3 regions of the Streptomyces sp. NPDC051664 genome follow, and region 3 is predicted to be linked to each of the others. Evidence: predicted binding sites of a transcription regulator. Region 3 holds the regulator's gene; each other region holds the start of a gene.
The links. The regulator HspR, encoded in region 3, represses chaperone genes until heat shock. The targets are predictions, from matches to a motif close to TTGAGNNNNNNNNNCTCAA.

Region 1: a site for HspR is predicted at 2,501-2,519, ahead of dnaK (molecular chaperone DnaK). Genes of this name have one in related genera too.
Region 2: a site for HspR is predicted at 2,899-2,917, ahead of lon (endopeptidase La). Genes of this name have one in related genera too.

Annotation. Positions count from the first base shown of each region.
Region 1 covers NZ_JBITCU010000020.1:106,679-112,093, forward strand. Annotated here, with positions in the region: gene ACIA8E_RS29340 (CsbD family protein) at 185-358, opposite strand; gene ACIA8E_RS29345 (hypothetical protein) at 898-1,269, opposite strand; gene dnaK (molecular chaperone DnaK) at 2,569-4,437, shown strand; partial or broken gene ACIA8E_RS29355 (IS1182 family transposase) at 4,643-4,843, opposite strand; gene ACIA8E_RS29360 (GNAT family N-acetyltransferase) at 4,868-5,415, opposite strand, start outside.
Region 2 covers NZ_JBITCU010000001.1:426,872-432,286, reverse strand. Annotated here, with positions in the region: gene ACIA8E_RS01900 (ATP-binding protein) at 1-137, opposite strand, end outside; gene ACIA8E_RS01895 (response regulator transcription factor) at 134-871, opposite strand; gene ACIA8E_RS01890 (spermidine synthase) at 1,107-1,799, opposite strand; gene ACIA8E_RS01885 (nucleotidyltransferase) at 1,958-2,779, opposite strand; gene lon (endopeptidase La) at 2,940-5,360, shown strand.
Region 3 covers NZ_JBITCU010000052.1:18,026-23,440, reverse strand. Annotated here, with positions in the region: gene ACIA8E_RS39490 (pyridoxamine 5'-phosphate oxidase family protein) at 192-614, shown strand; gene ACIA8E_RS39485 (hypothetical protein) at 734-1,054, opposite strand; gene ACIA8E_RS39480 (hypothetical protein) at 1,051-1,239, opposite strand; gene ACIA8E_RS39475 (helix-turn-helix transcriptional regulator) at 1,350-2,354, shown strand; gene ACIA8E_RS39470 (LuxR C-terminal-related transcriptional regulator) at 2,592-3,614, shown strand; gene ACIA8E_RS39465 (heat shock protein transcriptional repressor HspR) at 3,651-4,097, opposite strand; gene dnaJ (molecular chaperone DnaJ) at 4,099-5,289, opposite strand; gene grpE (nucleotide exchange factor GrpE) at 5,383-5,415, opposite strand, start outside.

The DNA.
Region 1 (5,415 bases), on a different contig from region 3:
TCCACCTGTGGAGAGGCGTGCATGACGGGTGATCGGCTTCCCAGCCGGTGTTGCAAGCAACTCGACTCGGCGTTCGCTGAACGCCGGCGAAGTTCTGTAGCACCGAAATCAGAAACCCCGGCGCGCGAGCGTGAAGCCCGGATGCCGTCACCCCGGCTGTGCGGTCCTTCCTGCGTCCAGGAAACTATCGTCCGGACTTCTTCAACCGCTCAGCCGCCTTTGCTGCGGTCTCCTGGGCCTTGCCCGTCAATCGCTCGCTGCGGCCCTCTGCCTGCATGCCCTTGTCGCCCATGGCATCGCCAGCGGTTTCCTTCAGCTTGCCCTTGACCTGCTTGGCCTTCGCCTTTGCCTTGCTCATAACGATGCTGTCCTTCACTGTGAGGGGGACTGACGTACCCACCCTGCGCCGATCACTCTGAGGCCGCAATCGGTGAGGTTCCGCGCGCACGAGCAACCCGACGAGGAAGGGTCGTACGCCTGTAGCCGGCCGTGCACCTGGTCGGCGCAGTCGACTTGAGTACGCGGATGAGGTGGCCGCCGTTCGTGTCGGACACGGTGAAGAGGGCGCCGTCGGGTCGCGGACGATGAAGGCACCCTTGAGGCACCAGTGGGTGAAGGCACCCGTGACGATTCGCCCCGACAGCGACGGCAGCCGTCGCAACTCCATTTGCTGTGCTGGACATCGACACCGGGCCCGACTCCCGGTTCCGGGTCGGCCTAGCGGAGAGTGACCCGTCCGGGAGTTCATGTTCCCTGACGCAAGGCGGTGGCGCCTGCTGCCGATTCGGCCGTCCGGGTGGCGGGCTCCTCGGGGCACAGTCCACCGGGCTTCATGTCCCGGATGAGCAAAGGAGTCGGCCACGCATGGTCCGATCAGCGACGCCAAATCACCGGCGCTCACGTTCCCAGACGATCCCGCGGGACCAGCGGCAGCAGAACCCGCATCGTCCCCTCAGGGTCGTGGACTGAGATCGCCAGCCTGCTGAACGGTGCACACCGGCGCAGTTCCACACACAGCACCGGCCCGCCGGCCCGTACCAACGCGAAGTCCTGCCCCTCCTGAAGTGGGCGGATGCCCGCGCACAGCAGTCCAGGAATCCAGGTACCCCGACCGCGCCCACCACGGAGCGCCCGCCACCAGTCGGGCTCGAGATAGAGCTGGCGAAGTGCCGATCCCGGTACCCGCACCTCGCGGTGGCGTGTCGCCACCTTCTCCCACCATGACAGGCGAACAACGATATCGGTGCCCTCCACTTCCACCCGCGCCATGACCTCTCCTCATTTTCGTGTTGCGAGGACGGCAGGACCTGGCGCTTCGTCCGAGCCCCTTCGCGATGCTGTGAACGCGGTCCTGGTCTCCATCGCGCCGTCGAGAGTTTCCTCAGCTAAGGGCTGTCCCGTAATCCCTGGTGGATCAGCGCGCGGCGTCAGATGCGGTGCATCGCAAGGCGGAGGAGCGTCCTCATACTGGGCGTATTCGGGCGTTCCGACAACGCAGCGAGGTGCCGTAGCTGTCGTCGTGCGCCCGCCAGGGATTACGGGACAGCCCTTAGGCGACCCCGAATCAGCCGACGGTTGCCGATTCCATGTCGGTCGGGCCTCGATGGCTCTTCTGCCGTCGCCGACCACTCCGGGACCGCCGCACCACCACGGACATGTCCGACGGCACCGATCCCGTCGTCCACAGGGCCGGCCGGGCGGGCGACGCAGGCCACGGCCGTACGGCCCCGTGCGCGATCGAACTGACCTCGACCGTCACACTCCTGGAGATCCGCACGGGAGCGCCCTGCCGACGAGGAAACGGGAGACCTCTCCGGCGCGGACACGTCCCCGGATGTCCTCTCGCGTCAGTGGTGCCAACCGGCCGAGTCGCATCCTTTGTAGCCCGGTGGCCGGTTCGGCCCCAGGGATTGCTCACATCGTCGGCGAGGCGGCGTACTCGTCCGACCCTCCCAGCGGAGCCGTCACCCGTCGCCGGGCTGACCGTCGCGTCAGCGCTCATGCACCGCCGATCACCGTGGTCCATCTTGCTGCTCTCGGTGGGTGCCGCCTCGCAATCGCGGCCTCTGCTCTGTCCGGGGGCAGTTCACTGTCGTTCGAACTCCCGGAACGGGTCGGTGCTCATCAGGGCCCGCAGGGTCGAAACGCCGGCGAGCAGGCCGGTGACACGGCGAACGGGGACAATGGCCCCAGGGAGTAGCAGCACGGTGGCCGGCCGGTACTCCGGACCGGTTCGCACCCGAATTGCAGGGCCGCCGACGTCAGGGCGTCCCCCTCCCGGTGTGCGGTCGACTGCAGCGAGTCGCCCGCCTTGTGGAGCCGCTCGTTCACGCGCGCCCGCACCTGGAGGACCCGCCGCGATCCTGCCGACCGTGTGGACCTCCTCGTCCGGCAGATCGAGAGGTTGCGCAGGCACCACAACAGGCGACGCCGCGATGTGAGCGCCCGAGCAGGCCGGCCCGGACGCCGCGCTGCAGCAGGCCAGGGAGGCGGACCATATTTGACCCAGGTGCACTCAAGTTTTATCAATGGAAGAACATCAAGCATTGCCGGGAAAAGGAGGCAGTGATGGCACGGGCTGTGGGCGTTGACCTGGGAACGACGAACTCCGTGGTGTCTGTGCTCGAGGCCGGCGAGCCGACGGTCATTGCGAATACCGAGGGCGCGCGGACCACTCCGTCGGTGGTGGCGTTCGCCAAGACGGGTGAGGTACTCGTCGGCGAGATCGCCAAGCGGCAGGCAGTGACGAATGTCGAGCGCACCGCGCGGTCGGTCAAGCGGCACATGGGAGAGGCGCAGTGGCGTTTCCCCGAGTCCGGCGACATCGATGGCAAGCGGTACACCGCGCAGGAGATCTCCGCGCGCGTGCTGCAGAAACTGAAGCGGGACGCCGAAGCACATCTCGGGGAGGACGTCACCGACGCGGTGATCACCGTCCCGGCGTACTTCAACGACTCTCAGCGCACCGCGACCAAGGAGGCGGGCCGCATCGCGGGCCTGAACGTGCTGCGGATCATCAACGAGCCGACGTCCGCGGCGCTGGCCTACGGCCTGGACAAGGAGAACGACCAGACGATCCTCGTGTTCGACCTCGGTGGCGGCACCTTCGACGTATCCCTGCTGGAGATCGGCGAGGGCCTGGTGGAGGTCAAGGCGACCAATGGCGACACGCACCTCGGCGGTGACGACTGGGACCAGCAGATCGTCGACCACCTGGTGAAGCAGTTCAAGAACGGCTACGGCGTCGACTTGGCCAAGGACAAGATGGCGCTGCAGCGTCTGCGCGAGGCCGCGGAGAAGGCGAAGATCGAACTGTCGTCCGCGACCGAGACGACGATCAACCTGCCCTACATCTCGGCGTCGGCCGAGGGACCGCTGCACCTGGACGAGAAGCTGACGCGTGCGCAGTTCGAGCAGCTCACCGCGGACCTCCTGGAACGCTGCAAGGGTCCGTTCCACAACGCGGTCAAGGACGCCCGGATCAAGGTGTCGGACATCGACCATGTGATCCTGGTGGGCGGTTCGACGCGGATGCCGGCAGTGACGGAGCTGGTGAAGGAGCTGACCTCCAAGGATCCGCACAAGGGTGTGAACCCGGACGAGGTCGTCGCCATCGGTGCCTCGCTCCAGGCCGGTGTCCTCAAGGGTGAGGTCAAGGACGTCCTGCTCCTCGACGTCACGCCGCTGTCCCTCGGTATCGAGACCAAGGGCGGCATCATGACGAAGCTCATCGAGCGCAACACCACGATCCCGACCAAGCGCTCCGAGATCTTCACGACGGCCGACGACAACCAGCCGTCGGTGCAGATCCAGGTCTACCAGGGCGAGCGCGAGATCGCGGCGTACAACAAGAAGCTCGGCATGTTCGAGCTGACCGGTCTGCCGCCGGCCCCGCGTGGTGTCCCGCAGATCGAGGTCACGTTCGACATCGACGCCAACGGCATCATGCATGTCGCTGCCAAGGACCTCGGCACCGGCAAGGAGCAGAAGATGACCGTCACCGGTGGCTCCGCGCTGCCCAGGGACGACATCGACCGCATGGTGCAGGAGGCCGAGCAGTACGCCGAGGAGGACCACCGCCGTCGCGAGGCCGCCGAGACCCGCAACCAGGCGGAGTCCCTGGTCTACCAGACCGAGAAGCTGCTGCAGGACAATGCGGACAAGATCCCGGGTGACGTGAAGACGGAGGTGGAGGCGGCGCTCACCGAGGTGAAGGAGAAGCTCAAGGGCGAGGACACCGCCGAGATCCGTACCGCCACCGAGAAGGCAAGTACGGCCGCACAGCGGATCGGCACCGCCCTGTACGCGCAGGCGCAGACCGAAACCGGTGAGAGTGGCGCGGCCGACAGCAGCGCGGCTGGGAGTGCGGGCACCGGCGAGGAGGAGGTCGTCGATGCGGAGATCGTCGACGACGAGCGGAAGGAAGGCACCGGATGAGCAAGGACCCGCACCTCAGGCATCAGGGGTGAGCGGTCACCTGTGGTGGTGCGCGACGTGCACAGGATCGACCCGGTCATCCTGCAGTCCCGGTGACGCCAGGATGTGTCCGGTCCGGACGGCGTGGGTCAAGGACGGCCGGACTCCGATCGGGCGGAGGCCGCACGGCTGCGTGAGCGGATCGCGGAGCTGACCGACGGCCGTTCGCGGGCCTTTCCGTGACCGTCGCCTGAAGCTTCGTGCCGTCCGAAGCGACGCGGCCCATATCGACCCTGCCGAGACCCTGCGGGAGGCGCAAGGACTGAGCGAACAAGTCGGCGAGCGCCTCCAAGTGGCTGCGGAATCGTTGCGTGGAGTGGAAGTCCGGGGCCTTGTCGGCGGCAGGGAACGGGCACGCGTTGTGGTCGTTCTCCTGTCCTCGTGTGTGGGGTCAGCCTTGCCGGCGGAGGTCCAGCATGTAGAAGACCTTGTGGTAGCGGCGGTCACCGACGGCGACGAAGTCGGGCAGACGGCCGTACTCGGTGAAGCCCAGCGACCGGTAGAGACGCAGGGCGTCGCTGTTGTCGCCACGGGCGTCCAGGGTGAGGACCTCCACACCCGTCCGCCGGGCGTCAGCGATCAAGGCAGCGGTCAGCGCCCGACCGACGCCACGACCCTGGACAGCAGCATCCACCGCGATCTTCTCCAGATCAGCGTGTGGCCGATGAGTCGGTCGCACGTAGCGCAGCCAGTACCCCAACCCGACAAGCCGGCGGTCGAGGTAGGCGGCACGCAGCGCCCCATCCCCGGCCTGCACGGCAGTGACGACGTGGCCGAGGAGTTCCGCCACCTCATCGCGTGAGGGGGGTTCGACCCACCCCAGCGCGGCACCTCCACGGACCAGGTCCGCCAGGATCCGGTGGGCCGACTCCACCAACCGGGCTCCCAGTTCGGGATCGGACGTCAGCTCCGCCACGTCGAGGATGGCGGGTTCAGCAG
Region 2 (5,415 bases), on a different contig from region 3:
GTGATGAACCGCAGCTCGGTCCTGGTGCGCACCGCCACCATCAGCAGCCCGGTCGTGATGAACACCGAGACCACGACCAGCGTGCCCAGCTTGGCCTTGATCGAGAAAGGGCGCAGTCCGGAGCCGGGCCGGGTCATGGCGCCGGGGTCTCCAGGGCGTAACCGACGCCGTGCACGGTACGGATCCGCTCCGCACCGATCTTCCGGCGCAGTGCCTTGATGTGGCTGTCGACGGTGCGGGTGCCGGAGGCGTCCGCCCAGTCCCAGACCTCCGCGAGCAGCTGCTCCCGGGAGAGCACCGCGCGCGGCGTGTTGGCCAGGCAGACCAGCAGGTCGAACTCGGTCGGCGTCAGGTGGACGTCCTCCGCGCGCACCCGGACCCGGCGCTGGGCGTGATCGATCTCCAGCTCGCCGAGGCGCAGGATGCCGCTGCGCGGCGTCACCGCGGCCAGCGCCGCGCGCTCGACCCGGCGCAGCAGGACATGCACCCGGGCCGCCAGTTCACGCATGGAGAACGGCTTGGTCATGTAGTCGTCGGCGCCGACACCGAGGCCGACCAGCATGTCGGTCTCGTCGTCCCGGGCGGTCAGCATCAGTACCGGCACCGGCCGCGCGGCCTGAACGCGGCGGCAGACCTCCAGGCCGTCGAAGCCCGGAAGCATGATGTCGAGCACCATCAGGTCGGGCTGCCAGGCCTCGGCCGCGTCGACGGCCGCGGGGCCGTCCAGCGCGGTCTGCACCAGAAAGCCCTCGGCCCGAAGGCGTGCGGAAATGGCGTCGACGATCGTCGCGTCGTCCTCGACCACCAGCACCCGGCGCTGCGCGCCCGGGGTGGCCGCGACACCGTTGTGGGTGGTGTGTGTCTGTTCCATCGCCCCGCCCCTGCCCGTTCTCGCGGGGGTCATTCCCCCGGACGCACGGTCTTCGCTTGTGAATTTCGTGGGTGATCCCGTTTGCCGCTCAGCAGCGTAAAGCCAGCAGGCTGTTCCCGGCTACGCAGGGTGTAACGGCACGGGAACGGGTTGGACGCGAGCAGGCGGCGGAGTGTCTGTCTTGTGGCGCTTGGCCCCCGGGCGTCCGGGGGCCCCGGACGCCCGGCGGGGAACCTCAGCCGTCCCGAAGTGCGAGATGAACCACGTCGGGCACACCTCGGGCAACACGCACCTCTTCCGTCCATACCTCAACGAATCCGGCATTCTTCAGGGCCTGTTCGAAGGCGGCGGACGGCTGCGCGGACCACACCGCCAGCACCCCACCCGGGCTGAGCCGTTCCCGGCAGTCCGCCAGACCGGAAGCGGAGTAGAGACTTCCGTTGTCCTCGGTGACGGTCCAGTCCGGTCCGTTGTCGATGTCCAGACACAACGCGTCGTAACGGTCCGTAGTCGTACGCAGATATGTGACGAGATCCGTCGCCAGGATCGCCGTCCGCGGATCGGTGAGCGCCGCGGCGGAGATACGGGCCAGTGGCCCGTCCAGGTGCCAGTCGATGATCGCCTGCTCCCTCTCGACCACCGCGATACGCCCCCAGCGCGGCTCGGCGGCGGCATGCGCCAGCGAGAAGCCGACCCCGAGCCCTCCGACGAGCACTGCCGGATCCGTCCGCCCGGCGGGCAGCGCGGCGAGTGCGGCATCGATCAGCAGCCGTTCGGAGCGCCCGTCCGCGGTGTCCATCAGAAAGCACCCATTGGCGATGATCTCGAAGTTGTCCCCACGCTCCCGCAGGACGACCTCCCCGTACGGTCCCTCGCGGCGGTCGAGTGTGACGGAGCTGTGAGCGGTGCGGCGGTCGGCGGTCGGCATGTCCTCGGTCTCCGGTAGGCGGCAGATGGATTCCCACCATCCTCGTCGGACGGCGCGGGCGGGGTCGAAATCGGTGGATCCGGGTGGGGCGCGAGGAGTCGAAGGGCAGGTGCCCTGCCCGCCTCTGGTGCACCGGCGCGCGGATGCCGGCGGTTCGGTCAGGGGCGAGGCGCCTTCGAGCCGTGCACCGCTATGTACTCGGCTGCCAGCCACGGCGCCAGGTCGTCGATGAGCATGGTGAGGAGCGCCGGGTCCGTCGAGGGGGTGCGGCCGGTGGCCGCGGCGACGCGCATCTGCTCGATCCGCTCCGGGTGGTACCGGCCGAAGATCTCCGCAGATTCCTCCAAGTCGCTGGTCCAACCGCCCCAGCGCGGCATGACCAGGGTGAAGCCGGACCGGACGACACGGCGGGCGACGCCGCGGCTGAGGCTCCTGCGTTCCGCGTCCGTGAGGGCTTCGGCGGCACGGCTGCGCCATCGGGGAAGTGACAGGCACAGATCGCCGTTGGTCTCGCGGGCGAGCAGTGAGGTGGGGCGGTAGCGGGGCAGTCGGCGGGCGAGGTCGTCGCCCAGGAGCGGGATGCAGAGGCAGGCGAGGAAGAAGCCGAGGTCGTTGCGCTCGAGTTCGCTGAGCAGGGTGCCGGCGCCGAAAAGGAGGATGCCGACGCCCTCGATCTGGTCGAACGTGGCGTCGAGAGCGGCCTCGACGGCCCGGGCGGCGGCCTGGTCGGCCTCGGTCGGTTCGGCATGCAGGGCGAGCAGCAGGTCCAGGTCGGAGACGCCGGGAATGGCGGTGCCCCGCGGAATGCTGCCGTACAGGTAGGCGCTGTGCAGCTGCGCGGCGCCGAACGCTTCGGTGATCCGGGAGCGGGCCGCCTCGACCACGGGGGCGAACGCTGCCGGTACGCGGCTCAGCGAGCCTTCACGTCTGATCGTCCCGTCCTGGGCCAGGCCCCTGTCGTCCACGTGTGTGTCACCCATGCGGGCACTCTCCCCCGTGCGCGCGGCGGCCGCGAACGGATTTCGCAGGTGGCAGCGGGGTGGAAGGGAGATCGCTGAGAGCGAACACGACCCCGGGAACATTAAGTCGCTCAGGAGCATTGAGCCTGCATAGCTCAACTTGAATGCCGAAGGGGAGATCATGGCAACTGAGCCCAACGCGGTCACTCCGCTGACCTTGCCTGTGCTGCCGCTCGACGACGAGGTCGTGCTGCCCGGAATGGTGGTTCCTCTCGACCTGTCCGACACCGACGTGCGGGCCGCCGTGGAGGCCGCGCAGGCAGCCGTCCGGCCTGGTGGCGGCAAGCCCGAGGTGCTGCTCGTGCCGCGGATCGACGGGACGTACACCGGCACGGGTGTGCTCGGTACCGTCGAGCAGGTCGGCCGGCTCTCCGACGGCGACCCCGGTGCCCTCATCCGCGGCCGTGACCGGGTGAGGATCGGCGCCGGGACCACCGGACCCGGGGCCGCGCTCTGGGTGGAGGGGGCCCGCGTGGACGTGTCCGTCCCCGAGCCGCTTCCCGGTGTCGCCGCCGAGCTGGTCAAGGAGTACAAGGCCCTGGCCACCAGCTGGCTGAAGAAGCGCGGCGCCTGGCAGGTCGTGGACCGGGTCCAGCAGATCGACGACATCTCTGCGCTCGCCGACAATTCCGGTTACTCACCCTTCCTCACCACCACCCAGAAGGTGCAGCTCCTGGAGACCGCCGATGCGGTCGCCCGGCTGAAGCTCGCCATCCAGTGGCTCGGCGAACACCTCGCCGAACAGGACGTCGCCGAGTCCATCGCGAAGGATGTCCAGGAGGGTGTCGACAAGCAGCAGCGCGAGTTCCTGCTGCGGCGCCAGCTCGAAGCCGTACGCAAGGAGCTTTCCGAGCTCAACGGTGACCCGGAGGACGAGTCCGACGACTACCGGGCACGCGTCGAAGCCGCTGATCTTCCCGAGCGCGTCCGTGAGGCCGCGCTCAAGGAGGTCGACAAGCTGGAGCGCTCGTCCGACCAGAGTCCCGAGGGTTCCTGGATCCGCACCTGGCTGGACACCGTCCTCGAACTGCCGTGGAACGAGCGCACCGAGGACGCGTACGACATCCGCGCCGCCAAGGAGATCCTCGACGCCGAGCACGCCGGCCTGGAGGACGTGAAGGAGCGGATCACCGAGTACCTCGCCGTGCGCAAGCGCCGTGCCGACCGCGGTCTCGGGGTCGTCGGCGGGCGCCGCGGTGGTGCGGTGCTGGCCCTCGTCGGGCCTCCCGGTGTCGGTAAGACGTCCCTCGGCGAGAGCGTCGCGCACGCCATGGGGCGCAAGTTCGTCCGTGTCGCGCTCGGCGGTGTGCGGGACGAGGCGGAGATCCGCGGCCATCGGCGTACGTACGTCGGTGCGCTCCCCGGACGCATCGTCCGCGCCGTCAAGGAGGCCGGTTCCATGAACCCGGTCGTCCTGCTCGACGAGATCGACAAGGTCGGCTCCGACTTCCGCGGCGACCCGGCCGCGGCGCTCCTCGAAGTGCTCGACCCGGCGCAGAACCACACCTTCCGCGACCACTACCTGGAGGTCGAGCTGGACCTCAGCGACGTGGTCTTCCTGGCCACCGCCAACGTGCTGGACGCCATCCCGGAGGCCCTGCTCGACCGCATGGAGCTGGTCAGGCTCGACGGCTACACCGAGGACGAGAAGGTCGTCATCGCCCGGGACCACCTGCTGCCGCGCCAGCTGGAGCGGGCCGGCCTGGAGAAGGACGAGGTGACCCTCGAGGAGTCGGCGCTGCGCAAGCTGGCCGGCGAGTACACCCGCGAGGCGGGCGTACGCAACCTGGAGCGGTCCGTCGCCCGGCTGCTCCGCAAGGTCGCGGCCCAGCACGAGCTGGGCGACCGGGAGCTCCCGTTCACCGTCACCGACGAGGACCTGCGGGGTCTCATCGGACGGCCGCACCACGTTCCCGAGTCCGCCCAGGACCCGGCCGAGCGCCGCACCGCGGTGCCGGGCGTGGCGACCGGACTCGCGGTGACCGGTGCCGGCGGCGACGTGCTGTTCGTGGAGGCGTCGCTGGCCGATCCGGAGACGGGTGCCGCCGGACTGACGCTGACCGGCCAGCTCGGCGACGTCATGAAGGAGTCCGCGCAGATCGCGCTCAGCTTCCTGCGGTCGCACGGCGCCGAGCTGGAACTGCCCGTCGCCGACCTCAAGGACCGGGGAGCGCACATCCACTTCCCGGCGGGCGCGGTCCCCAAGGACGGCCCCAGCGCCGGTATCACGATGACGACGGCACTGGCCTCGCTGCTCTCCGGGCGGCTGGTCCGTACGGATGTGGCGATGACCGGCGAGGTGTCGCTGACCGGACGGGTACTGCCGATCGGCGGCCTGAAGCAGAAGCTGCTGGCCGCTCACCGCGCCGGGATCACCACCGTGGTGATCCCGAAGCGGAACGAGGCCGATCTGGACGACGTGCCGGCCGAGGTCCTCGACAAGCTGGAGGTCCACCCGGTGACGGATGTCCGTCAGGTGCTGGAGATCGCTCTCGTCCCGGCTTCGGCCAGGGCGGAGGAGAGGATCCCGGCCGCGGCGTGAGCGCCATGGCGTGACGGGCGTGGCATGACGTGCGCGGCCGGTCGGACGGCCCGCA
Region 3 (5,415 bases):
CCCATCCTTCGCGACAACTGACTCAGTCAACGTCCACAAAGTTGAGTCTATTCCACTCAAGGCGGGATCCTGGCGAAAACCACCGGACTCCGGCAGCAACCACCGACAGAAACCCGCTCGTGTCCGAGTCAACCGGCCGGACAACCCCTGCGCCACCGCAGGGCCGGGCGACGGCTGCCTACCCTTTGCTCATGGCCGTAGACGTACGCAACCCCAGCCCCGAGTACCTCGCCTTCTGGCGCGAGTACCACGTGTGCACCCTGACCACCCTCCGCCCCGACGGCACCCCTCACGTGGTGCCGGTCGGTGTGACGTACGACCCCGAGGCCGGGCTCGCGCGCATCATCACCAACAAGAGCAGCAGAAAGGTCGCCCACGTCCTGGCCGCCGGCCCGGACGGGGCACGGGTGGCGGTCTGCCAGGTCGACCGGGGCCGCTGGGCGACGCTGGAGGGCCGCGCCACGATCCGCACGGAACAGGATGTGGTCGACGACGCCGTACGCCGCTACGCGGAACGCTACGAGCGCACCCCGGCACCCAACCCGGACCGGGTCGTCATCGAGATCACCCTCGACCGGGCCCTCGGGAGGGGCGCACCGGTCCGCACGGCCTGACCGCCGGCAGCTCCCGGCCGCCCGAACCCGGACAGCACAGCGGCGCCACCGTGTTCAGGTCACGATGGCGCCGCTGTGTGGGGGAAGTGTCTGAGCGACATGGAACGACGGGGGATCGCTCAGGCACTGCGGGGGGTGGCGGTGATGGTTTCGGGTTCGATCAGCTGGTGGTCACGCTGATCGAGGTTGACGAAGATCATTCCGTACCGGATGGCACAACGAACGGGCTGCGGCGCCCCGCGGGGGCGACGAAGGCATCGGTAGGCGCGAACCTCTTCGTCGTCCTCCAGGACGACGACGATCGGCTCCCCGAGCAGGGTGACCATCAACGAATCGCCATGGCGGGGGAGTGCCGTGAGCAGATCGATGAAGTGCCACCCTGAGCGGTATGCGGAGGCCATCTCCCGCCGGAAAACCCGGTCGTCCGGCGGGATGGTCATGCGCCCGCCAGATTCACTGGAATGCTGTCCCAAGCCAGGTCGGGCGGCGCCACGGCTTGAACCTGCACGCCCGCCGCCTCACTGGGCGTACTGTCCCAAGCCAGGTCCATGGCGCTCAGCGCTCCGAACGTCAGCCCGGCGGAGAAGGCCGCAGCAAGCACCGAGCGAAGCATTTTCTTACCCATAGTCGGCTTCGTCCTCACTTCCAAGGTTTCCTCTCCCCCGCAGAACTAGACGATTGCTCATCCAGGCACGTCAATGCCACAGAAGCGATGCATCATGTTCCTGCTGATTCATGTTCCTGGGGGGTGGAGAATTGACCACAAAAAGCAAAAATGCGACACATCCCCACCCTGTCAGCGCTCTGTGTGACGAGGGGGCACGGCTTTACGCGAGCGCGCTGAGCGTGGGCAAGATAGCTCGCACCGAGGTGGGGTCCGCCCCCTGCCTCCTGGAATTCGCGCTGCTTCATCCCGATCCCGACGACGCCACCTGGCTCCGGCCGGTGCCGCCGGCCGCCGCGCTGACACAGCGGCTCCACCCGATAGAGCGGGAGATCCAGGACCGAAGACGGCTCTCGGTCGAGCTGACCGATGCTTTTGAACCGTTCATGGCCATCAGCGCCCAGACACCGCCGACCACGCACGCGATCACGGTGCTCGAAGGCATCGACCGCATCAATGCGTCCATCGAGCTCGCCATGGCCGAGTGCCGGTCGGAAGTACTCACCATCCAGCCGGGCGGCGGTCGCAGCGAGGGCGCCCTCAACATCGCGGTGGAGCGCGGGAACATGCTCACCCAGCGTGGCGTAGGCATGCGCTCCCTCTACCAGCACACCGTCCGGCACAGCCACGGAACCCTCAGCTACGCGGCGCGCATGGCCTCGGACAAGGTGGAGATCCGCACCCTCGAAGAGCTCATCGAACGGCTGATGATCTTCGACCACACGGTCGCATTCATCCCTGCCACGGACGACCGGCAAGTGGCGCTGGAGCTAAGGCACCCGGGCATGGTGGAGTACCTCGTCAAGGTCTTCGAGCAGTTCTGGCGACGCGCGGTCCCGCTGCAGGATGAAGTCCCCTACGAACCCACCCCCGAAGGCATCTCCGGCGTACGTCATTCGATCGCGAAGCTGCTGGTGGAGGGCCATGTCGACGAGGCCATCGCCCGCCGTCTCGGCATGAACGTACGCACCTGCCGCGCGCACATCGCCAAGCTCAGCTCCGCGCTCGGCAGCAACAGTCGTGCGCAACTCGGCTACCTGATAGCGCAGTCCGGGATCCTTGAGCAGGATCACTGACCCGCCGCGTGCATCGCCGCTGCGCAACCACTGTGTGTGTCGGTGTTCGACATGGCGTCCGACCTGCTTCCTTCGTGACGGCGAGCCGTGACCGCGCAACGGGGGAGAACACAGCCACGACCCCATGACCCTTGTGCTCCCGAGGAGTTCATCACCCCCGACACAGCAACACTCCCCCAATGACTACGCTTCCACCACCGTCAGCTTGTTGCACTGTAAAAAGTGGGGGGCCCTCAGATGGCCGTAGACAGGGAAGTTCCGGTCCACCCGCATGATGCGCGAGAGCTGTGCGACTCCGCGATCCAGCTCTACGCCGAGGCACTCCGCAAGGGGCGGATCCCACGCGCCGACCTCGCACCAGCCCCGTGCCTCATCGACATGGCACTGGTCCACCCCGACCCCCGGGACGACGCGTGGATGCGCCCCGTGCCACCGTCCGCCGCCCTGGCACATCTGCTGCAGCCCGTCACCCGCGAGATCCACGAACGGATAAGGCGCACCGCGGCCCTCGCGGACTCGCTGGCCCCCCTGGCTTCGGTGGTCAGTGAGGACCCCAACCTCGCCATCACCGTCATCGAGGGAAAGCCACAAATCAGGGCAGCCGTCGGCGACGCGACGGCGGGAGCATCGAGGGAGGTGCTGACGATGCAGCCAGGCAGCACCAGACCCTTCAATCAAATGCCGGAGGCGCTGCCCCGCGCCCTGTCCATGATCGAGCAAGGGGCCAGCCTGCGACACATCTACCAGCACTCGGCCCGGTACGCTCCCCGACTCAAGGAATACCTGGCCCAGGTCCCCGCGGATCGCCTCCAGGTACGCACCGTCGAACAGACCGTGGAACGACTACTCATCTTCGACCACGCGGTCGCCTTCATTCCCGCAAACGCCGTGCGGGACGTCGCCCTGGAAATCCGCCACCCCGCCCTGATCCGCTTCCTGATCCAGATGTACGAGGTCCTGTGGGCGCAGGCCACTCCCCTCACCCAGCAACTGCCCGCATCGTCCCCCGGCACCCCCGTCACCGCCGTACAACGCAGCATCGCGCGCCTTCTGGTCGAGGGCCACGTCGACGACGCGGTGGCCCGCAAGCTGGGCGTCAGCGTCCGCACCTGCCGGTCCCACATCGCCAAACTCATGCAGGCACTCAACGCCTCCAGCCGGACGCATCTGGGCGCGCTCATCATCCAGTCGGGCATCGCCGACCCGGACGGCGCCGCCGCCCGCACCGACGCGGAAGGCCCGCCACCCGTTTCCGGGTGACGGGCCTCGGCCGTCTTACGTGCGCCGTAACCGCGCCTATTCCTTCGGCCTCTTCGGCCGCCAGACCACCAACGCACTGGTCTGCTGCACATCCTGATACGGCACCAGATCACGCCGGTACGACGCATGCACCTGCGCCTCGCGCTGCTGCATCGCCGCCGCCGCGCCGTCCACTGCCGCGGAGAGTTCGGCGACGCGCTGCTGGAGCGCGGCCACCTGGTTCTCCAGCTCGATGATGCGCTTGATGCCCGCCAGGTTGATGCCCTCGTCCTGCGACAGCTGCTGCACGGTGCGCAGCAGCTCGATGTCGCGGGCCGAGTAGCGCCGGCCGCGGCCGGCCGTGCGGTCCGGGGAGACCAGACCGAGGCGGTCGTACTGGCGCAGTGTCTGCGGATGCAGGCCCGAGAGCTGGGCCGCGATCGAGATCACGTACACCGGTGAGTCATCGGTCAGTTGGTACGGATTACGTCGTCGGCCGTCCACATCATGCTCCCTTCGCGGCCTGGAACAGCTCCGCCCGCGGGTCCTCCCCCGCGGTCGCCTTCCGGTAGGCCTCCAGCGCGTCCTGCGCCTCGGGACCCAGTTCCTTCGGCACGGCCACCTCGACGGTGACCAACAGGTCGCCCCGGGTGCCGTCCTTGCGCACCGCACCCTTGCCCCGGGCGCGCATCGTACGCCCGTTGGGGGTACCGGCCGGCAGTTTCAGGGTGACCGGAGGTCCGCCGAGCGTGGGGACCTTCACCTCGCCGCCGAGCGCCGCCTCCACGAAGGTGACGGGCACGGTGACCGTGAGGTTGTCGTCCCTGCGGCCGAAGACCGGGTGGGCGTCGACATGGACGACGACGTACAGATCGCCGGCCGGGCCGCCACGCTCGCCCGGAGCGCCCTTGCCGCGCAGCCGGATCCGCTGACCGTCGGAGACGCCCGCCGGGATCCTGACCTGCATGGTGCGCGACGAACGCGCCCGCCCACTGCCCTTGCAGACATCGCACGGGTCCTGGGCGATGAGGCCCCGGCCCTTGCAGTCCACGCAGGGATCGGTGAGCGAGAACCCGCCGCCGCTGCCACGCGACACCTGGCCGGTGCCGACACAGGTCGGGCAGACCCTCGGGGTGCCGTTCTTGTCGCCGGTGCCCGAACACGCCTTGCAGGGCGCCTGGCTGGACATCCGCAGCGGGACCGTGGCCCCGTCGACCGCCTCGGTGAAGCTGAGCGTCACCTCTGACTCGATGTCCTGGCCGCGGCGCGGCTGCACACGTGTCCCCGCACCGCCGCCCCGGTTGAACAGGCCGCCGAATACATCGCCGAGACCGCCGCCACCGCCACCGAAACCACCGGGGCCGCCGGCTCCGCCGCCCTGGGTACCTCCGAAGAGGTCGCCCAGGTCGAAGTTGAAGTTGCCTCCGCCACCACCGGGACCGGCCCGGAAGCCGCCGTTGCCGAAGAGGGCGCGCGCCTCGTCGTACTCCTTGCGCTTCTTGGAGTCGCCGAGGATGTCATTGGCCTCGGAGATCTCCTTGAAGCGCTCCTCCGCCTTGTCGTCGCCCTTGTTCGCGTCCGGGTGGAACTCGCGGGCGAGCTTGCGGTACGCCTTCTTGATCTCGGCGTCGGTGGCGTCCTTGGGGACGCCGAGGACCTTGTAGTAGTCCTTCTCGACGAAGTCCTTCGTGCTCATCGACGTCCCTCCTTCCGGACGATCGGCCGGGCGACCGGCCCGAGGGCCGGTCGCCGGGGCAGACGGTGGGCCCCGCGGTGGTCGGACGAAATGTCAGACCTCCTCGGTGCCACCGCTCTCCTCGTC